2 regions of the Streptomyces drozdowiczii genome follow, and region 2 is predicted to be linked to the other one. Evidence: riboswitches for the same ligand, from Rfam matches in the RefSeq annotation. Region 2 holds a riboswitch; the other holds the start of a gene.
What was found. A riboswitch is a leader RNA that binds a small molecule or an ion and turns the genes downstream of it on or off. The one in region 2 is predicted to bind glycine.
Positions count from the first base shown of each region.

Region 1: linked by a shared signal. The riboswitch ahead of gcvP (aminomethyl-transferring glycine dehydrogenase) and the one ahead of gcvT (glycine cleavage system aminomethyltransferase GcvT) in region 2 are both predicted to bind glycine.

Region 1 is NZ_CP098740.1:5,971,753-5,980,966, forward strand. Features, by position in the region: gene NEH16_RS27185 (MerR family transcriptional regulator) at 1-167, shown strand, start outside; gene NEH16_RS27190 (bifunctional nuclease family protein) at 221-697, shown strand; gene NEH16_RS27195 (MerR family transcriptional regulator) at 865-1,482, shown strand; gene NEH16_RS27200 (DNA polymerase IV) at 1,574-3,040, shown strand; gene NEH16_RS27205 (PRC-barrel domain-containing protein) at 2,965-3,333, opposite strand; glycine riboswitch at 3,450-3,547, shown strand; gene gcvP (aminomethyl-transferring glycine dehydrogenase) at 3,741-6,626, shown strand; gene NEH16_RS27215 (DUF5999 family protein) at 6,699-6,905, opposite strand; gene NEH16_RS27220 (hypothetical protein) at 7,227-7,823, opposite strand; gene NEH16_RS27225 (glutamate-cysteine ligase family protein) at 8,304-9,214, shown strand, end outside.
Region 2 is NZ_CP098740.1:2,082,658-2,091,871, reverse strand. Features, by position in the region: gene gcvT (glycine cleavage system aminomethyltransferase GcvT) at 38-1,153, opposite strand; glycine riboswitch at 1,298-1,391, opposite strand; gene NEH16_RS09230 (AAA family ATPase) at 1,576-2,259, shown strand; gene NEH16_RS09225 (enhanced serine sensitivity protein SseB) at 2,384-3,154, shown strand; gene NEH16_RS09220 (enhanced serine sensitivity protein SseB C-terminal domain-containing protein) at 3,269-4,036, shown strand; gene NEH16_RS09215 (ABC transporter permease) at 4,322-5,314, shown strand; gene NEH16_RS09210 (ABC transporter substrate-binding protein) at 5,359-7,122, shown strand; gene NEH16_RS09205 (ABC transporter permease) at 7,212-8,201, shown strand; gene NEH16_RS09200 (ABC transporter ATP-binding protein) at 8,198-9,214, shown strand, end outside.

The DNA of each region.
Region 1 (9,214 bases), 3.9 Mb from region 2:
CCGACCGGGAGGCCGGGCTCATCGAGCAGATGGTCGCACCGCTGCGCCGGCACCGGAATCCGCAGACCAGAGCGCATGCCGAGGCGACCGCGAAGGAGCTGGCGGAGCTGTCCGTACGGCTGCACTCCGCGCTCGTACAGACCGCCTTGCGGGTACGGCTGCGCTGAAGGCGGACCAGCCCGACTACCCAAACCTGCCGGGCACGTCCTAGGGTTGCTGTGTGAACGAGCTCGACGTTGTGGGTGTCCGGGTGGAAATGCCCTCCAACCAGCCGATCGTGCTCCTGCGTGAAGTGGGAGGCGACCGGTACCTCCCCATTTGGATCGGTCCTGGTGAGGCGACCGCGATCGCCTTCGCCCAGCAGGGCATGGCTCCGGCCAGGCCGCTGACCCATGATCTCTTCAAGGATGTGCTCGAGGCCGTCGGCCAGGAGCTCACCGAGGTCCGGATCACGGACCTCCGCGAAGGGGTCTTCTACGCGGAGCTGGTCTTCGCCGGCGGTGTCGAGGTGAGCGCGCGGCCCTCCGACGCCATAGCCCTCGCCCTGCGGACCGGCACGCCGATCTACGGCAGTGACGGGGTGCTGGACGACGCGGGGATCGCGATCCCCGACGAGCAGGAGGACGAGGTGGAGAAATTCCGCGAGTTCCTCGACCAGATCTCTCCGGAGGACTTCGGGACGAACAACAGCCAGTGACGTCTTCGGCCGCGGCCACCGGCACATCCGATGAGCCTTTCCCCGTCAACGGTCACGCGAAACCACCCTCAGGGTGATTATCACTCGGCGTGCCGAGTGTGGCGATCGTTGACGCACCCCGGGTGACTGCCTACCTTCGAGTGGGCAGGTCAAGGACGGAGGTCGGCGTGAGAAGCAGCGGCGACGGTACGGCAGCGGGTGCGCCGTATCCGCAGCAGGGGAGTACGGCCGACCGGACCATCAGGCAGTCGGCGGCACCGGCTGCGGTGGCGGGGGACGGCATGGCATCGGCCGACGACATCGGTTACCGCGGGCCCACGGCGTGCGCGGCGGCGGGGATCACGTACCGGCAACTGGACTACTGGGCGCGCACCGGCCTCGTGGAGCCGAGCGTCCGACCGGCGTACGGATCGGGCACCCAGAGGCTCTACAGCTTCCGGGACGTCGTCCTGCTGAAGATCGTGAAGCGCTTCCTCGACACCGGAGTGGCGCTCCAGAACATCCGGACCACCGTCCAGCACCTGCGGGCCCGGGGCTTCCAGGACCTGGAGCGGATGACGTTGATGAGCGACGGGGCCACGGTCTACGAGTGCTCCTCGCCCGCCGAGGTGGTCGATCTGCTCCAAGGCGGCCAGGGCGTCTTCGGGATCGCCGTCGGCGTCGTGTGGCGGGACGTGGACGCCGCCCTGTCGCAGCTGCACGGGGAGCGCGTGGACACCGGTGAGACGCTGATCGGGCACAACCCGGCCGACGAGCTCGCGCGGCGCCGCAACCGGGCCGTCTGAGCTTCCGAGAGGGCGCCCAGGGGCGGGAATCGCGGGAACCCGGGCCTGATCGGGCGGCGATTGTCAGTGCCGTAGGGCAGCATCGGCTGGTGTGAGAGCCGCGCCCACCATCCTGCATCTGGACATGGATGCCTTCTACGCCTCCGCGGAGCAGGCGGCGAAGCCCAGCCTGCGCGGCAAACCGGTCGTGGTGGGCGGGCTCGGGACGCGCGGGGTCGTCGCGACCGCCTCGTACGAGGCACGGCGCTTCGGGGTGCACTCGGCGATGCCGATGGCCCAGGCCAGACGGCTCGCGCCGAACGCCGCCTACCTGGTCCCGCGCTTCACGCTGTACCGCGCGGTGAGCGACCAGGTCATGGAGCTGCTCGGCCGGCTCTCGCCGCTGGTGGAACCGCTCAGCCTGGACGAGGCGTTCGTGGACCTCGAAGCGGGCGGCACCGCCGACGACACCGCCTCCGCCCTGGAGATCGGCCGGGAACTGCGCGAGGCCATCCAGGCGGTCACCGGACTGAGCGGGTCCGTCGGGCTCGCCGGCTCCAAGATGCTCGCCAAGATCGCCTCCGAGGAGGCCAAGCCCGACGGCATACGCCTCATCGAGCCCGGCACCGAGCGGGCGCACCTCGCGCCCATGCCGGTGCGTACCCTGCCCGGCGTCGGCCCCGCCACGGCGGACCATCTGCGCCGCGCCGGGATGACGACGGTGAACGACCTCGCCGAGGCGGGCGAGGCGGAGCTGATACGGCTGCTGGGCAAGGCGCACGGGGCCGCGCTGCACCGGATGGCCTCCGGCTTCGACGACCGGCCCGTGGTCGCGGAGCGCGACGCGAAATCCGTCTCCGTCGAGGACACCTTCGAGGTGGACCTGCACGACCGCGTCCGGGTCCGCACCGAGGTGGAGCGGCTGGCCGACCGGTGCGTCCAGCGCCTGCGCGGCGCCGGGCGCTCGGGGCGCACGGTGGTGCTCAAGGTGCGCCGGTACGACTTCTCCACGCTGACCCGCTCCGAGACGCTGCGCGGCCCCACGGACGACCCCGCGGTCGTCAGGGAGGCCGCCGCCCGGCTCCTGGAGGCCGTGGACACCACCGGCGGGGTGCGGCTGCTGGGCGTGGGCGTCACCGGGCTCGCCGACTACACCCAGGAGGACCTGTTCGCCCAGGCCGCCGGTGAGCGGGCGGCGGCAGCCCCGCCGGAGGACGGCGACGTACCGCCGGAGGACCCGGGCGGTCGAGCGGGACCCGCAGAGCCCGGGGCGGGGCCGGAGGAGGCCGCCGAGCAGCTCGCGGCGCGCCGCTGGCCGGCCGGGCACGATGTGCACCACGAGATCCACGGACACGGCTGGGTGCAGGGGAGCGGGGTCGGGCGGGTGACGGTCCGGTTCGAGGAACCGGGGGCCCGGGCGCCCGGGAGGGTGCGCACGTTCCGCGTGGACGACCCCGCGTTGCGGGCCGCCAACCCCCTGCCGCTCGTCCCGGACCCGCCGGACTACTCCTCCTGGCCCGCCAGCCGGCCGAAGTCGCGGTCCGGGGCCGGGGCGCCGGGGGCGGCGTCCAGGCCGTAGTGCCGGTAGAGCTGGAGCTCCTGCTCGGGGGAGAGGTGGCGGCCCACGCCGAAGTCGGGCGCGTCCTTGATCAGCGCCCGGTCGAAGGGGACGCGCAGCGTGTCCTCCACGAACTCGCTCGGCTCCAGCGGGACGAAGGCGTCACGGCTGAAGAGGCCGGTGCGCACGGCCGCCCATTCGGGGACCCCGGTCGCATCGTCGAGGTACACCTCGTCCACGGTCCCGATCTTGGTGCCCTTGCGGTCGAAGGCCTTGCGGCCGATCAGGCTGCGCGGGTCGATGTCGGTCTGCACGGTCCCTCCCACACTGGTCGCGGCTGGTCCACAGGGACTACAGAAATGCAGTTCCGTGCTCTTGGCCACTCGAGAATTCTCGTCGTGTACCCCGCTGGTAGGCTGGTCATGGCTGCTGACCCCGTGCGGGAGAGTCGTCCGGAGCCCATCCGGAGGACGCCGAAGGAGCAAATCCTCCCCGGAATCTCTCAGGCCCCCGTACCGCACGGACGAGGTCACTCTGGAAAGCAGGGCGGGTTGCGCGCGGCCGATGGGCCGCAAGGAGCCTCTCCCTCACCGACGGTGAAAGCCGGCGCCCGTGTGGCGCCGGTGAAGCTCTCAGGTTGAGATGACAGAGGGGGAGGCCGTCAGGGCACCCGACGCCGCGGTGCCCCTCGCAGGTCGTGACAGACCAGGAGGCCTCCACCATGACCCCCCGTCGCACCCCGCTCACGCAGCTGGAACAGGGCATTCCCTTCGAGCAGCGCCACATCGGCCCCGACGCCGAGGCGCAGGCGAAGATGCTCGCCCAGGTCGGTTACGGCTCGCTGGACGAGCTGACCGCGGCCGCCGTGCCCGACGTGATCAAGAGCGCCGAGGCGCTGGCCCTGCCGGAGGGCCGGACCGAGGCCGAGGTGCTGGCCGAACTCCGCGGGCTCGCCGACCGCAACCAGGTCCTCGCCCCGATGATCGGGCTCGGCTACTACGGCACCTTCACCCCGCCGGTGATCCTGCGCAACGTCATGGAGAACCCCGCCTGGTACACGGCCTACACGCCGTACCAGCCCGAGATCTCGCAGGGCCGCCTCGAAGCCCTCCTGAACTTCCAGACCATGGTCGCCGAGCTGACCGGCCTGCCCACCTCCGGCGCCTCGCTGCTCGACGAGGGCACCGCCGCCGCCGAGGCCATGGCGCTCGCCCGGCGCGTCGGCAAGGTCAAGAACGGCGTCTTCCTGGTCGACGCCGACACCCTGCCGCAGACCGTCGCCGTCATCGAGACCCGCGCCGAGCCGACCGGCGTCGAGGTCGTCGTCGCCGACCTCACCGAGGGCATCCCGGCCGAGGCCGCCGAGCGCGGCGTCTTCGGCGTGCTCCTCCAGTACCCCGGCGCCTCCGGGGCCGTCCGGGACCTCAAGCCCGTGATCGACCGGGCGCACGAGCTGGGCGCGATCGTCACCGTCGCCGCCGACCTGCTGGCCCTCACGCTGCTCACCTCGCCCGGCGAGCTGGGCGCCGACATCGCCGTCGGCACCACGCAGCGCTTCGGCGTCCCGATGGGCTTCGGCGGCCCGCACGCCGGCTACATGGCGGTCCGCGACACGTTCGCCCGCAGCCTGCCCGGCCGCCTGGTCGGCGTCTCCGTGGACGCCGACGGCAACAAGGCGTACCGCCTGGCCCTCCAGACCCGCGAGCAGCACATCCGCCGCGAGAAGGCCACCAGCAACATCTGCACCGCCCAGGTGCTGCTCGCCGTCATGGCCGGCATGTACGCCGTCTACCACGGCCCCGAGGGGCTGCGCACGATCGCCCGGCGCACCCACCGCTACGCCGCGATCCTCGCCGAGGGCCTGCGCGCCGCCGGGGTCGACGTGGTGACCGGCTCCTACTTCGACACGCTCACCGTCCGCGTCCCCGGCAGGGCGGGCGAGGTCGTCGCCGACGCCCGGGAGCGCGGGGTCAACCTGCGCCTGGTCGACGCCGACACCGTCTCGCTGGCCTGCGACGAGACCACGACCCGTACCCAGGTCGCCGCCGTCTGGGCCGCCTTCGGCGCCGACGGGGACGTCGAGGCGCTGGACGCCACGACCGAGGACGCGCTGCCCGAGGCGCTGCTGCGCACCGACACGATCCTCACCCACCCGGTCTTCCACCAGCACCGGTCCGAGACCGCGATGCTGCGCTACCTGCGCAAGCTCGCCGACCGCGACTACGCGCTGGACCGCGGCATGATCCCGCTCGGCTCCTGCACGATGAAGCTGAACGCGACCGCCGAGATGGAGTCCATCACCTGGCCCGAGTTCGGCGCGCTGCACCCGTTCGCGCCCGCCGAGCAGGCCCAGGGCTTCCTGACGCTGATCCGCGAGCTGGAGGAGCGGCTGGCCGAGGTCACCGGTTACGACGCGGTGTCCCTCCAGCCGAACGCCGGATCGCAGGGCGAGTTCGCGGGGCTGCTGGCCGTCCGCGCGTACCACCGCGCCAACGGCGACGAGAACCGGACCGTCTGTCTGATCCCGTCCTCCGCGCACGGCACCAACGCCGCGAGCGCCGTGATGGCCGGTATGAAGGTCGTCGTCGTCAAGACCGCCGACGACGGCGAGGTCGACATCGAGGACCTGCGCGCCAAGATCGCGCAGTACCGCGACGAGCTGGCCGTGCTCATGATCACCTACCCGTCGACGCACGGCGTCTTCGAGGAGCACGTCGCCGACATCTGCGCCGAGGTGCACGACGCCGGCGGCCAGGTCTACGTCGACGGCGCCAACCTCAACGCGCTGGTCGGCCTGGCCAAGCCCGGCCGGTTCGGCGGCGATGTCTCGCACCTCAACCTGCACAAGACCTTCTGCATCCCGCACGGCGGCGGCGGCCCCGGCGTCGGCCCGGTCGGTGTGCGCGCGCACCTGGCGCCGTACCTGCCCAACCACCCGCTCCAGCCCGCGGCGGGCCCGGAGACCGGTGTCGGTCCGATCTCGGCGGCCCCGTGGGGCTCCGCCGGCATCCTCCCCATCTCGTGGGCGTACGTACGCCTGATGGGCGGCGAGGGGCTGAAGCGCGCGACGCAGGTCGCCGTACTCGCGGCCAACTACATCGCCAAGCGTCTCGAACCGCACTACCCGATCCTGTACAACGGCCCGGCCGGGCTCGTGGCGCACGAGTGCATCGTGGACCTGCGCCCGATCTCCAAGGCGACCGGCGTCAGCATCGACGACGTCGCCAAGCGGCTCATCGACTACGGCTTCCACTCGCCGACCATGTCGTTCCCGGTCGCCGGGACGCTGATGATCGAGCCGACCGAGAGCGAGGACCTCGCGGAGCTGGACCGGTTCTGCGACACGATGATCGCGATCCGCGCCGAGATCGAGAAGGTCGCTTCGGGGGAGTGGAGCGCGGACGACAACCCGCTCGCCAACGCCCCGCACACCGCCGCCGCGCTCGGCGGGGAGTGGGAGCACGCGTACAGCCGCGAGGTCGCGGTCTTCCCGGCCGGTGTCTCGGCCGCCGACAAGTACTGGCCGCCGGTGCGCCGGATCGACGGTGCGTTCGGTGACCGCAACCTCGTCTGCTCGTGCCCGCCCCTGGACGAGTACGACAACTGACGCGGACATGCGTCGGGGCCGGTGCGGAGACTTCTCCGGGCCGGCCCCTTCTTCTCTTTCCGTACGGTCCGCTCAGGCGGCTTTGACGACCCGGCTCGCCGCCAGGGGCCTGTGCGGGGCGATGATCTGCCCGTCCGGAAGCAGCTCACCGGTGTCCTCGAAGAGCAGGACGCCGTTGCACAGCAGGCTCCAGCCCTGCTCCGGGTGGTGGGCCACCTGGCGGGCGGCCTCCCGGTCGGCTGAGTCGGCTGTCGGGCAGGGTGGCTGATGCTGGCACATGGATGGGTTCTTTCGCTGCGTCGAGTTGAGTGACCTGCGGTGTGAAGAGGTGTTCATGACCGCCCCCGTATCGATCGGTCGAATCCCAGTGTTGCCCCACGGGCGTCAATCCGCAGGGATTTCGCCGCAGCGCTTCCACTCCTCCCATGACGCGTCACCCGCCCGGACGGTTCAACTCAACTGCACTGTCACTTCGGGTGGTTCGGGGTGGCCGGATGGGACTAGTCCGGATGGGCGGGGTGTCGTACGCGCGACCGCGTGCTGTGCCCCGCCGCCGGACGGGGCGACGGGGCACAGCACGCGGAGCGGACGGCGGCCGGCTCAGGCCGGGGCCGGCGAGCCCAGCAGCGGACCGGGGCCCGGCGTGATCCGGGTGGTGATCACCGGCAGCAGGTCGGCGGCCCGGTGCGGCCGGTGGGCGGCGAAGCCGGGAGGCGCCGGGGACAGCGGCACGAGCACGTCGTCCGGGCCGGGCGCGCCGCAGGAGGCGTCCGCCGTGGGGTCGCCGTGCAGCCACAGGGCCAGCATGTACAGGTCGGGAATGGACAGCAGCCTCGGCTGGTAGGGGCCGCTCATCCCCTCCGCCTGACGCAGCGCCAGTTCCGTCGAGGCGATGTACGGGCCCTCGAAGAAGTGCGAGAAGGTCCAGCCGTCCGCGGTGAGCATGGTGTCCGCCGCCGCCACCGCCCGTTCCGTGCTGCGGATCTGGAAGCGCCAGGCGGCGAGCCGGGTGGCGGGTGCGAGGTCGCCCGGGGCGATGCCCAGCACATGGACGGGCAGCGGGTGTTCGGGGCTCAGCGGTCCCTGTGCGGACCGCAGGGCGGGCGTACGGGCCTCGCGGACCGCGGTCGGTGAACCGAGCGCGGCGAGAACGCTGCGCAGCGCGGGCGCGGGGGCCGGGGGAACATGCAGCGGCATAGTGGGTCGCCTCTCACTTCGGAGACACGGTGGTGCGCGGGCGGGTGCGGACGGCGTTGTCGGCGTGCGGGGCCAGAGGAGGCCGGTGACTGAGCCGGTGCGTCAACTCTCTGCCTCGTCCGCGGAGTTTATACGACAGGTGTTCACGCGGGGTTTCCACTAGCCGCCACGGCTATTGCCGGCAAGGCGGTATCCGGACTTTATTATGCGGAGATCGTGCTGATTCGGCGCGAGCGGCGCAGCCGCCGCCTCGGGTTTTTCCCGCACCGCGGTCGGCCGAAACCCGTCGGGGCTTTACGGCCCCGCCGCACGGGGAAACGGCCCGATGCGTCATGCCGAGTGAATGTGCCCGGGGCCCCGGCGCTCAGATTAGCGTGTGTGCGCCGTCCGCGGGGCGTTACGGATCACGTCCTGCGGGCATTATCGATCGTGATGCGGGCGGCCCGGGCCGCGTGCCGGCCACTTGAGGAGGACACTTCGATGGGGGAGAAGGTCGTCGCGGGCGACTTTGACCTGTCCGACCGGCAGAGGTACCGGAGGAAGCTGCACCAGTGCCTGGAGGCGCTGTCCGGGCTCCTGGCCGAGCGGCGGTTCGACCGGCCGCGCAACCTCATGGGCATGGAGATCGAACTGAATCTCACGGGCGCCGACGCCATGCCGAAGATGTTGAATGGGCAGGTACTGGAGCGCATCGCGAGTCACGATTTCCAGACGGAACTGGGGATGTTCAATCTTGAGGTGAACATAGTCCCCCATCATCTGTCGGGGCGTGTTCTGGACCAGTTGGCCGAGGAGCTGCGGACCGGGCTCGGATATGCCGACCGGAAGGCCGGTGAAGTCGATGCCGGGATCATGATGATCGGAATCCTGCCGACGCTCGGCCGCGACGACATGGTCCGGTCCAATCTCTCCGACGTCGACCGCTACGCCCTTCTGAACGATCAAATGCTGGCGGCGCGCGGCGAGAGTTTCTCGCTCGATATCGAAGGCGTCGAGCGGCTGGTCGCGACCGCCGGATCGATCACCCCGGAGGCGGCCTGCACCTCGCTGCAACTGCATCTCCAGGTCACCCCGGAACGCTTCGCCGACGTGTGGAACGCGGCGCAGGCCGTCGCCGCAGTGCAGGTCGCCCTGGGGGCCAACTCGCCGTTCCTCTTCGGCCGGGAGGTGTGGCGCGAGTCGCGCCCGCCGCTGTTCGAGCAGGCCACGGACACCCGGCCGCCCGAACTGCAGAACCAGGGCGTGCGGCCCAGGACCTGGTTCGGGGAGAAGTGGATCGGCTCGGTCGAGGAACTCTTCGAGGAGAACGTGCGGTACTTCCCGCCGCTCCTGCCCATCTGCGACGAGGAGGAGCCGCTGCGCGTCCTCGCCGACGGCGGGGTCCCCCAGCT
Region 2 (9,214 bases):
CGCGTCACGTACGCGGCACCGGCCGGGTCCTACGGTTCTACTTCTTGCGCTTGTAGAAGGGGAGCGCCACGACCTCGTACGGCTCGTGGCTGCCTCGGATCTCCACCGCGACTCCGGCGGTGCCCGGCTCGGCGTGCGCCGCGTCGACGTACGCCATGGCGATCGGCCTGCCCAGGGTGGGGGAGGGGGCCCCGGAGGTGACCTCGCCGATGACCTGGCCGTCCGCGACGACCGGGAAGCCGGCGCGCGGCACCCGGCGGCCCTCGGCGACCAGGCCCACGAGCTTGCGCGGCGGGGCGGTCTCGGCGCGCTCCGCGGCGGCCTCCAGCGCCTTGCGGCCGACGAAGTCGCCGTCCTTCTCGAACTTCACGACCCGGCCCAGCCCGGCGTCGAACGGGGTCAGCGAGGTCGTCAGCTCGTGCCCGTACAGCGGCATGCCCGCCTCCAGGCGCAGCGTGTCGCGGCAGGAGAGGCCGCACGGGATCAGGCCGTGCGCGGCGCCCGCGTCGGTGAGCGCCCGCCACAGCTGCTCGGCGTGGCCGGGCGCGACGAACAGCTCGAAGCCGTCCTCGCCGGTGTAGCCGGTACGGGCGATCAGCGCGGGCACCCCGGCGACGACCCCGGGCAGCCCGGCGTAGTACTTCAGGCCGTCCAGGTCGGCGTCGGTCACCGCCGCGAGGATCGCCGGGGACTCGGGGCCCTGCACGGCGAGCAGCGCGTACGTGTCGCGGTCGTCGCGGACCTCGGCGTCGAAGCCGGCGGCGCGCTCGGTGAGCTTGTCCAGGACGAGCTGGGCGTTGCCGGCGTTGGCGACGACCATGTACTCCGTGTCCTGGAGGCGGTAGACGATCAGGTCGTCCAGGATGCCGCCGTCCTCGGCGCAGATCATCGTGTAGCGGGCCCGGCCGGTGGAGACCGTGCCGATGTTGCCGACCAGCGCGTGGTTCAGCAGGTCCACGGCCTGCGGGCCGGTGACGGTGATCTCGCCCATGTGGGACAGGTCGAAGAGGCCGGCCTTCGTGCGGACGGCGTTGTGCTCGTCGCGCTCGCTGGCGTAACGCAGCGGCATGTCCCAGCCCGCGAAGTCGGTCATGGTGGCGCCCAGCGAACGATGCAGCGCATCGAGGGCAGTGAGACGAGGGGTGCTGCTCATGAAACGGGCTCCCAGGGCATGACGACGGTGAGGACGATCCCTCCCCATCTGTCATCGGAACCTGAGAGGTTCGCCGAGAGGCCCCGCGGGGGTTCGGCTTGCACCTTGGGTGGAGCCGCCGGGCGGCTCGCTTTTCAGATCTGCCTCATCCACGCGGTACGGGGCCTGAGAGATTCAAGGGAGGATCTTGCTCCTTCGGCGCCCGGCACGGTGACCGGGACTCTCCCGCGCGGATTCAAGCGGCCTGTATGCAGTTGGCGGGGTCATCATCGCACGCATTCCGGGGGAGCGGGGCCCCGGGACCGGTGGGGCCCGTCACGCTTCCGCGGCGGGTCGGACGGTTGCCTCGCATTACCTTTTCTTTACACTTCGAGGGTAGGTATCGGTCCTGCACGCGTCGGCCGTACGGCCAGGGGGAGGCGATGACGTTGCGCTACGCGACGACCGCGGGAACCACGAGCACCGCCCTGCCCGCGCAGTCCGGCTCCCCGCCCCGGCAGGCGGCCGGCACGCATCCACCGGTCGTCCGGGACCTGCGCGGCCGGTCCGGGCGCGGCCCGCGCGCCCTGGGCTTCGCCGCCGGGGACGTCGTGGTCGTCTCCGGGCTCCCCGGCAGCGGCAAGTCCACGCTGATCTCCCGCACCGCCCCGGCCCACGCCATCGACTCCCAGGACACCCGGGACCGCTGGGCCCGCCGACTGCCCGGCTTACTCCCGTACGTCCTCTACCGCCCGCTCGTCCGCCTCGCCCACTACTGGGGCCTGCGGCAGGCGCTGCGCTCCGGCGCCTCCGTCGTCGTCCACGACTGCGGTACGCAGAGCTGGGTCCGCGCCCGGCTCGCCCGCCATGCCCGGCGCCGGGGCGCCCGCCTGCATCTGGTCCTGCTCGACGTCCCCGCCCGGACCGCGCGCGAGGGCCAGCGCGAGCGCGGCCGGGGCGTCTCCGCGTACGCCTTCGCCCGGCACCGCAGAGCCGTGGGGCGGCTGCTGCGGGACACCGAGGCGGGGCTGCTGCCGTACGGCTGCGCCTCGGCGGTGCTGCTCGACCGCGAGGCGGCCGGGGCGCTCAGCCGCATCACGTTCGCAGACGCACAGACCGACGGCTGAAAACGGACCGTCCAACGGCTGGACGGTAGCCGGGACGAGCCGTTTCCGGACAGCCCCTGACAGCGACGGCGACCCGGTGAGGCCGTACCCTCTTGCTGCACGGCAACGGGGCGAGAGGGAAGCAGTGGACATTCCGGCACAGGCCGGGAGCCTGCCGCACGGCGGCTGGCCGGCCAATGAACTCGAAGAGGTGCTGGGCGCCTCGCTCGGCGTCCCGGAGGCGGGCGGCCGCCTGCTGGAGGTGCTCGGCCGCAGCCATGTCTGGGTGCCGTTGCCGGGCGGCGGCGGACCCGGCGCCCAGGACCTCGACCTCCCCGCGATGGAGATCGACGGCGCCGCGTACGTCCCCGTCTACAGCTCCGAGCACCAGTTCCTCACCTGTGTCGGCGCGCAGATGTCCTTCACCATCGCCCCCGCCGTCGAGTTCGCCCGCGGACTGCCCCCGCAGCTCGGCATCGCCGTCAACCCGGGCGGCGCCGTCGGCATGCCACTGCCCCCGCCCGCCGTCGCCGAGCTGTGCCGGGCCGGGCGCACCCCGCTCGACGGCCCGGCGACCGGGGGCCGGGTCCGGCTGTACGAGCCGGACTGGAAGGAGGAGCCCGTCGACTTCCTGGCCGCCGCCGCCGGCGAGTTCCAGGAGAGCGGCGTCGTCCGCACCGCCCGCCGGGTCCTGGCCAGCATCGAGGGCGACGACCCCGTGCTCTTCGTCGGCGTCGAGTTCTCCACCTGGGACGGCGCCGGGCAGAGCGCCCCGATGGACGCCCTGGGCCGGGCGCTCGGCCGCGTCGCCGTGCCGTGGCCGGTCAACCTCGTCCTCCTCGACGTGGCGCAGGACCCGGTCGCCGACTGGATGCGCGAGCGGGTGCGCCCCTTCTACACGCGCGCCCCGGAGTGACCGGGGGCGGCCGCCGCGTCAAGCCGGTGACAGCGCCGCCGCATAAGCTGGTTTGATGGCCGAAGGCCGATGCCCGGTGGCCGAAGCAGAGGATCTACGAGGGGCGGGACCAGGGTGAGTGCGTCAGGCACCGCGGCGGCCGGTCAGGTCGAGCACATGCTGCGACAGGTCGCGCCCGGCCGCTACGACGCGTACGAGGCGCTGCTCCGGGCCCTCGCGACCGGCCGGGTCTGGATGCTCCTCTGGCACGGCCGCCCCGGCGCCCCCGACGCCCAGTACGGGAACATGGAGGTCGACGGACTCGGGTACGCCCCGTGCGTCACCTCCCCCCAGGAGCTCGCCGCCAGCGGCTGGAGCCGGGACCACGAGGTCGTCGCCGGACTGGACGTCGCGCGCGCCCTCTACCCCGACCGCTGGGGCGTCTGGCTCAATCCGCACGCCCCCGGCGGCGGCGTCGGCATCCCCTGGCTGGACCTGCGCCGCATCGCGACCGGCCTCGACCGGATGCCCGCCGGACCGCTGCGGATCAGCGAACCCGCCATCGACATCCCGCGGTTCTACGCCCAGCTCACGCAGAACGCCCACCACACCCCCGCGATCCGCTCGCTGCGCCGCGCCTGGGTGCAGCCCGCGCTCGGCGTCCCGTACCTCGCCGTCGGGCTCGACCTGTACGACACGAGCGGGCCGTCCGTCGACGCGGTGCGCGCGATGATGCGCCAGTCGGTCGGCGCCGTCCCCGAGGGCCTGCCGGTCTCCACGGTCGCGATGTCCGACGAGTACGACCCGGTCGCGATGTGGCTGCGCGTCAACTCCCGTCCGTTCTACGACCGCGAGGCGCACGCCGCGCCCGGTTACGGCTACCCGCAGACGCCCGCGTACTGAGCCCGCGTCAGGCCACCGGCACATCGGGGGCATTGCGGGCACTCCGGCGTTCACGCGCGAAGTGTTCGTTATCGCCGTTATGTGACCGGGAGGCCCGATTGCCGAGTCCGCCTGTTCGGATATCGGTTGCATTCTGACGTCATCACGTTTGAGCAAACATTCCCCGTCAGGTCTGGCGGGTGTGCGCGAAGTGGCTGAAGACTCCCACGCAACTAGCTATGTACGAGCCGCTACCGCGGCGGTCACGGGCCGGCCACCCGCCGGTCGAGAGGGGTCTCCAGCGCAATGACGGCACCTATCGAGACCACCAGGGCGGATACGCGGCCCGAAGCGGTGCTGGAAGGCGCGGGCCGCAAGGAGATCGAGGGCCGTTCGCTCGGCCGCATCGCCTGGACCCGGTTCAAGCGGGACAAGGCCGCGATGGCCGGTGGCATCGTTGTCGTCCTGCTGATCCTGACCGCGGTGCTGTCCAAGCCGCTCCAGTCGCTGCTGGGGCTCGACCCCAACGCGTTCAACCAGAGCCTGGTCGACCCCGTCATGCTGGCGCCCAAGGGCAGCCTGGGCGGGATGAGCTGGGACCACCCCTTCGGCGTCGAGCCGCAGACCGGCCGCGACATCTTCGCGCGCATCCTCGAAGGCTCCTGGGTCTCGCTCGTCGTCGCCGTCGGCTCCACCCTGCTGTCCGTCGCCATCGGCGTCGTGATGGGCGTCGTGGCCGGTTTCTACGGCGGCTGGGTGGACAGCCTGATCAGCCGGCTGATGGACACCTTCCTCGCCTTCCCGCTGCTGCTCTTCGCGATCTCCATCTCCGCCTCCCTCCAGGGCAACGCCTTCGGGATGGAAGGGCTCACGCTGCGGATCGCCGTCCTGATCTTCGTGATCGGCTTCTTCAGCTGGCCGTACATCGGCCGCATCGTGCGCGCGCAGACGCTGTCGCTCCGCGAGCGCGAGTTCGTCGAGGCCGCCCGTTCGCTGGGCGCACGCGGTCCGTTCATCCTCTTCCGCGAGCTGCTGCCCAACCTGGTCGCGCCGATCCTCGTGTACGCGACGCTGCTCATCCCCACGAACATCCTCTTCGAGGCGGCCCTGTCCTTCCTGGGCGTCGGCATCGCCCCGCCGCAGGCTTCCTGGGGCGGCATGCTCACGCAGGCGGTCGACCTCTACGAGGTGGACCCGATGTTCATGGTCATCCCCGGCATGGCGATCTTCATCACCGTGCTGGCCTTCAACCTGCTGGGGGACGGGCTGCGCGACGCACTCGACCCTCGTGGCAAGTAATCGCGGCAGTGCCGCACAGGACTAGCGAGGGGGCTTTCCTCAGCATGCAGAACAAGAAGACAGCGGCGCTCATAGCCGTCGCGATCGCGGTGTCGCTCGCCGCCACCGGGTGCAGCAAGGACTCGGACGGTGGCGGCGGCAAGGGTGGCGGCGGCGGCAACGCCAAGGCCGACGCCGGTCTGACGAGCATCGTCAACGCCAGCGACAAGAAGGGCGGGACGGTCACCTACGAGCACTCCAGTGGCCCGGACTCCCTCGACCCGGGCAACACGTACTACGGCTGGGTGCAGAACTTCTCCCGCCTGTACGCCCGTTCGCTGGTCACCTTCCAGCCGGCCGCCGGCAAGGACAGCCTGAAGGTCGTCCCCGACCTCGCCACCGGTCTCGGCAAGGCGAGCGCGGACGCCAAGACCTGGACGTACACGCTGCGCAAGGGCGTGAAGTTCGAGGACGGCTCCGAGATCACCTCGCAGGACGTCAAGTACGCCGTCGAGCGCTCCAACTTCGCGCCGGAGGCCCTGTCCAACGGCCCGACGTACTTCAAGGCGTACCTCGAGGGCGGCGACAAGTACAAGGGTCCCTACAAGGACAAGTCCACCGAGGGCCTGAAGTCCATCGAGACCCCGGACAAGTACACGATCGTCTTCCACCTCAACAAGCCGTTCGCGGACATGGACTACCTGGCCGCGTTCTCGCAGACCGCGCCGGTCCAGCAGAAGGCCGACACGGGCGCCAGCTACGTCCAGAAGATGGTCTCCTCGGGCCCGTACAAGTTCTCGGCGTACGACGAGAGCAAGGGCGCGACCCTGGTCCGCAACCCGGAGTGGGACCCGAAGACGGACCCGATCCGCAAGGCGCTGCCGGACAAGGTCCAGCTGAAGTTCAACGTCAACCCCACCACGGTCGACGAGCACCTCCTCAACGACGAGACCACCGCGGACATCGCGGGCACGGGCCTCCAGTCCAAGACCCAGCCCAAGGTCCTGGTGAAGGCGTCGGAGAAGGCGAAGACGGACAACCCGTACGCCGGCGCCCTCCAGTACCTCGCGCTGAACGTCAACGTGAAGCCGTTCGACAACATCGAGTGCCGCAAGGCCGTCCAGTACGCGGTCGACAAGCAGAGCATGGTCGACTCGATCGGCGGCTCGGTCAAGGGCGACCCGGCGAGCACGGTCATCCCCCCGACCGTCGCCGGCTACAAGAAGTTCGACCTGTACCCGACCGAGGGCAGCAAGGGCGACGTGGCCAAGGCCAAGGAGCACCTGTCCAAGTGCGGTCACCCGGACGGCTTCAAGACCACGCTGACGGCCCGCTCCGACCGTCCTGACGAGGTCACCGCCGCCACCCAGCTCCAGAACAGCCTGAAGGCCATCGGCGTCACCGCCGAGATCAAGCAGTTCCCGGCGGACAAGTACTTCACCGACTTCGCGGGCGTCCCCGCCTGGGTCCACAAGAACAACGCGGGCATGATGATGATGGCCTGGGGCGCCGACTGGCCGACCGGCTTCGGCTTCCTCGACCAGATCGTCAACGGCTCGGCCATCAAGCCCTCCGGCGGCACCAACCTGATGGAGCTGAACGACAAGGGGATCAACGACCTCCTCGTCAAGGGCATCGGGACCGTCGACACCACGGAGCGCAACGCGACGTGGGGCGAGGTCGACCAGAAGGTCATGGAGAACGCCTCGGTCGTTCCCCTCTTCTACCGCAAGAACCTGCTGTACCGCCCGGCCTCCGCGGCGAACGTCACCGTCACCGACGCGTACCTCGGCATGTACGACTACGTGCTCATGACGTCCACCAAGTAGCACCTGTTCATCAAAAGCATCCCCTGAAAGGCAGGTGAAGGCGCCGGGCGGCGGGGTTTCCCGCCCCACCCGCCCGGCGCCGCACGGCTGTGGCTGCGTATATCATCCGACGCGTATTCGCCGCGGTGTTGCTGCTGCTGGTGGTCAGCGCAGTCACGTTCGCGATCTTCTTCCTGGTGCCCCGCCTCGGCGGGCAGACCCTCGACTCCATGGCCGCCCAGTACGTGGGGAAGAGTCCCGACCCCGACGTCATCGCCGCGGTCAAGAAGAACCTGGGGCTCGACCAGCCCCTGTACCTCCAGTACTGGCACTTCATCAAGGGCATCGTGGTCGGCGCCCAGTACCAGTTCGGCCCCGACCCCGTGACGTGCAACGCCCCCTGCTTCGGCTACTCGTTCAAGACGCACACCGAGATCTGGCCGCAGCTCGTGGACCGCGTCCCGGTCACGCTCTCGCTGGCCGTCGGTGCCGCCGTCATCTGGGTCGTCTCGGGTGTCGCGATCGGCGTCGTCTCCGCGCTGAAGCGGGGCTCGCTCTTCGACCGCCTCTCCATGGGCGTCGCCCTCGCCGGCGTCTCCCTCCCGATGTTCTTCACCGGCCTGGTCGTCCTGGCGCTCTTCGGCAACGGGGAGTACGTCCCCATCACCGAGGACCCGGTCGCCTGGGCGGGCAGCCTGGTCCTGCCCTGGTGCACGCTCGCCCTGCTGTACTCCGCGCTCTACGCCCGGCTCACCCGGGCCGGGATGCTGGAGACCATGAGCGAGGACTACATCCGGACCGCGCGCGCCAAGGGCCTCCAGGAACGCAAGGTGGTCGTCAAGCACGGGCTGCGGTCCGCGCTCACCCCGCTGGTCACGATCTTCGGCATGGACTTCGCGCTGCTCCTCGGCGGCGCGGTCATCACCGAACGCGTCTTCTCCTTCCAGGGGCTCGGCGCCTTCGCGATCCAGGGCGTGACCACCGCCGACCTGCCCAAGGTGATGGGCGTGACCCTGGTCGCGGCCTTCTTCATCGTCATCTGCAACCTGCTGGTGGACCTCGTGTACGCCGCGATCGACCCCCGGGTGAGGCTCTCATGAGCGGCGCGACCAAGAAGGACTCCCAGACGGCTGAGAGCGTCCCGGCCCCGCGCCCGGGCGACGACCACCCGTTCCTCTCCGTACGCGACCTCAGCGTCCACTTCGACACCGACGACGGCCTGGTCAAGTCCGTGGACGGCGTCAGCTTCGACCTGGCGGCCGGCCAGACCCTCGGCATCGTCGGCGAGTCCGGCTCCGGCAAGTCCGTGACCTCGCTGGGGATCATGGGCCTGCACACCTCGGAGCGGGCCCGCATCGGCGGCGAGATCTGGCTGGAGGGCGAGGAACTGATCGGCTCCGGCGCCGAGCGCGTACGGAAGCTGCGCGGCCAGAAGATGGCCATGATCTTCCAGGACCCGCTGTCCGCCCTGCACCCGTACTACACGATCGGCGCGCAGATCGTGGAGGCCCACCGGGTCCACCACAAGGTCGACAAGAAGGCCGCCAGGAAGCGGGCCGTCGAGATGCTCGACCGGGTCGGCATCCCCGAGCCGCACCGCCGGTTCGACGACTATCCGCACCAGTTCTCCGGCGGCATGCGCCAGCGCGCGATGATCGCGATGGCCCTGGTCAACAACCCGCAGCTGCTCATCGCCGACGAGCCGACGACCGCCCTCGACGTCACCGTCCAGGCGCAGATCCTCGACCTGATCCGCGATCTGCAGAAGGAGTTCGGCTCCGCGGTCATCATGATCACCCACGACCTCGGTGTCGTCGCGGAGATCGCGGACGACATCCTCGTGATGTACGCGGGACGCTGCGTCGAGCGCGGCTCCGCCGAGAAGGTGTTCTACGAGCCCCAGCACCCGTACACCTGGGGCCTGCTCGGCTCGATGCCGCGGATCGACCGGGAGCAGACCGAGCGGCTGATCCCCGTCAAGGGCTCGCCGCCCAGTCTCATCAACGTCCCGTCGGGCTGCGCCTTCCACCCGCGCTGCCCGTACGCCGACGTCCCGCCCGACAACATCACCCGCACCGAGCGTCCGGAGCTGCGACAGGTCGGCGACGGGCAC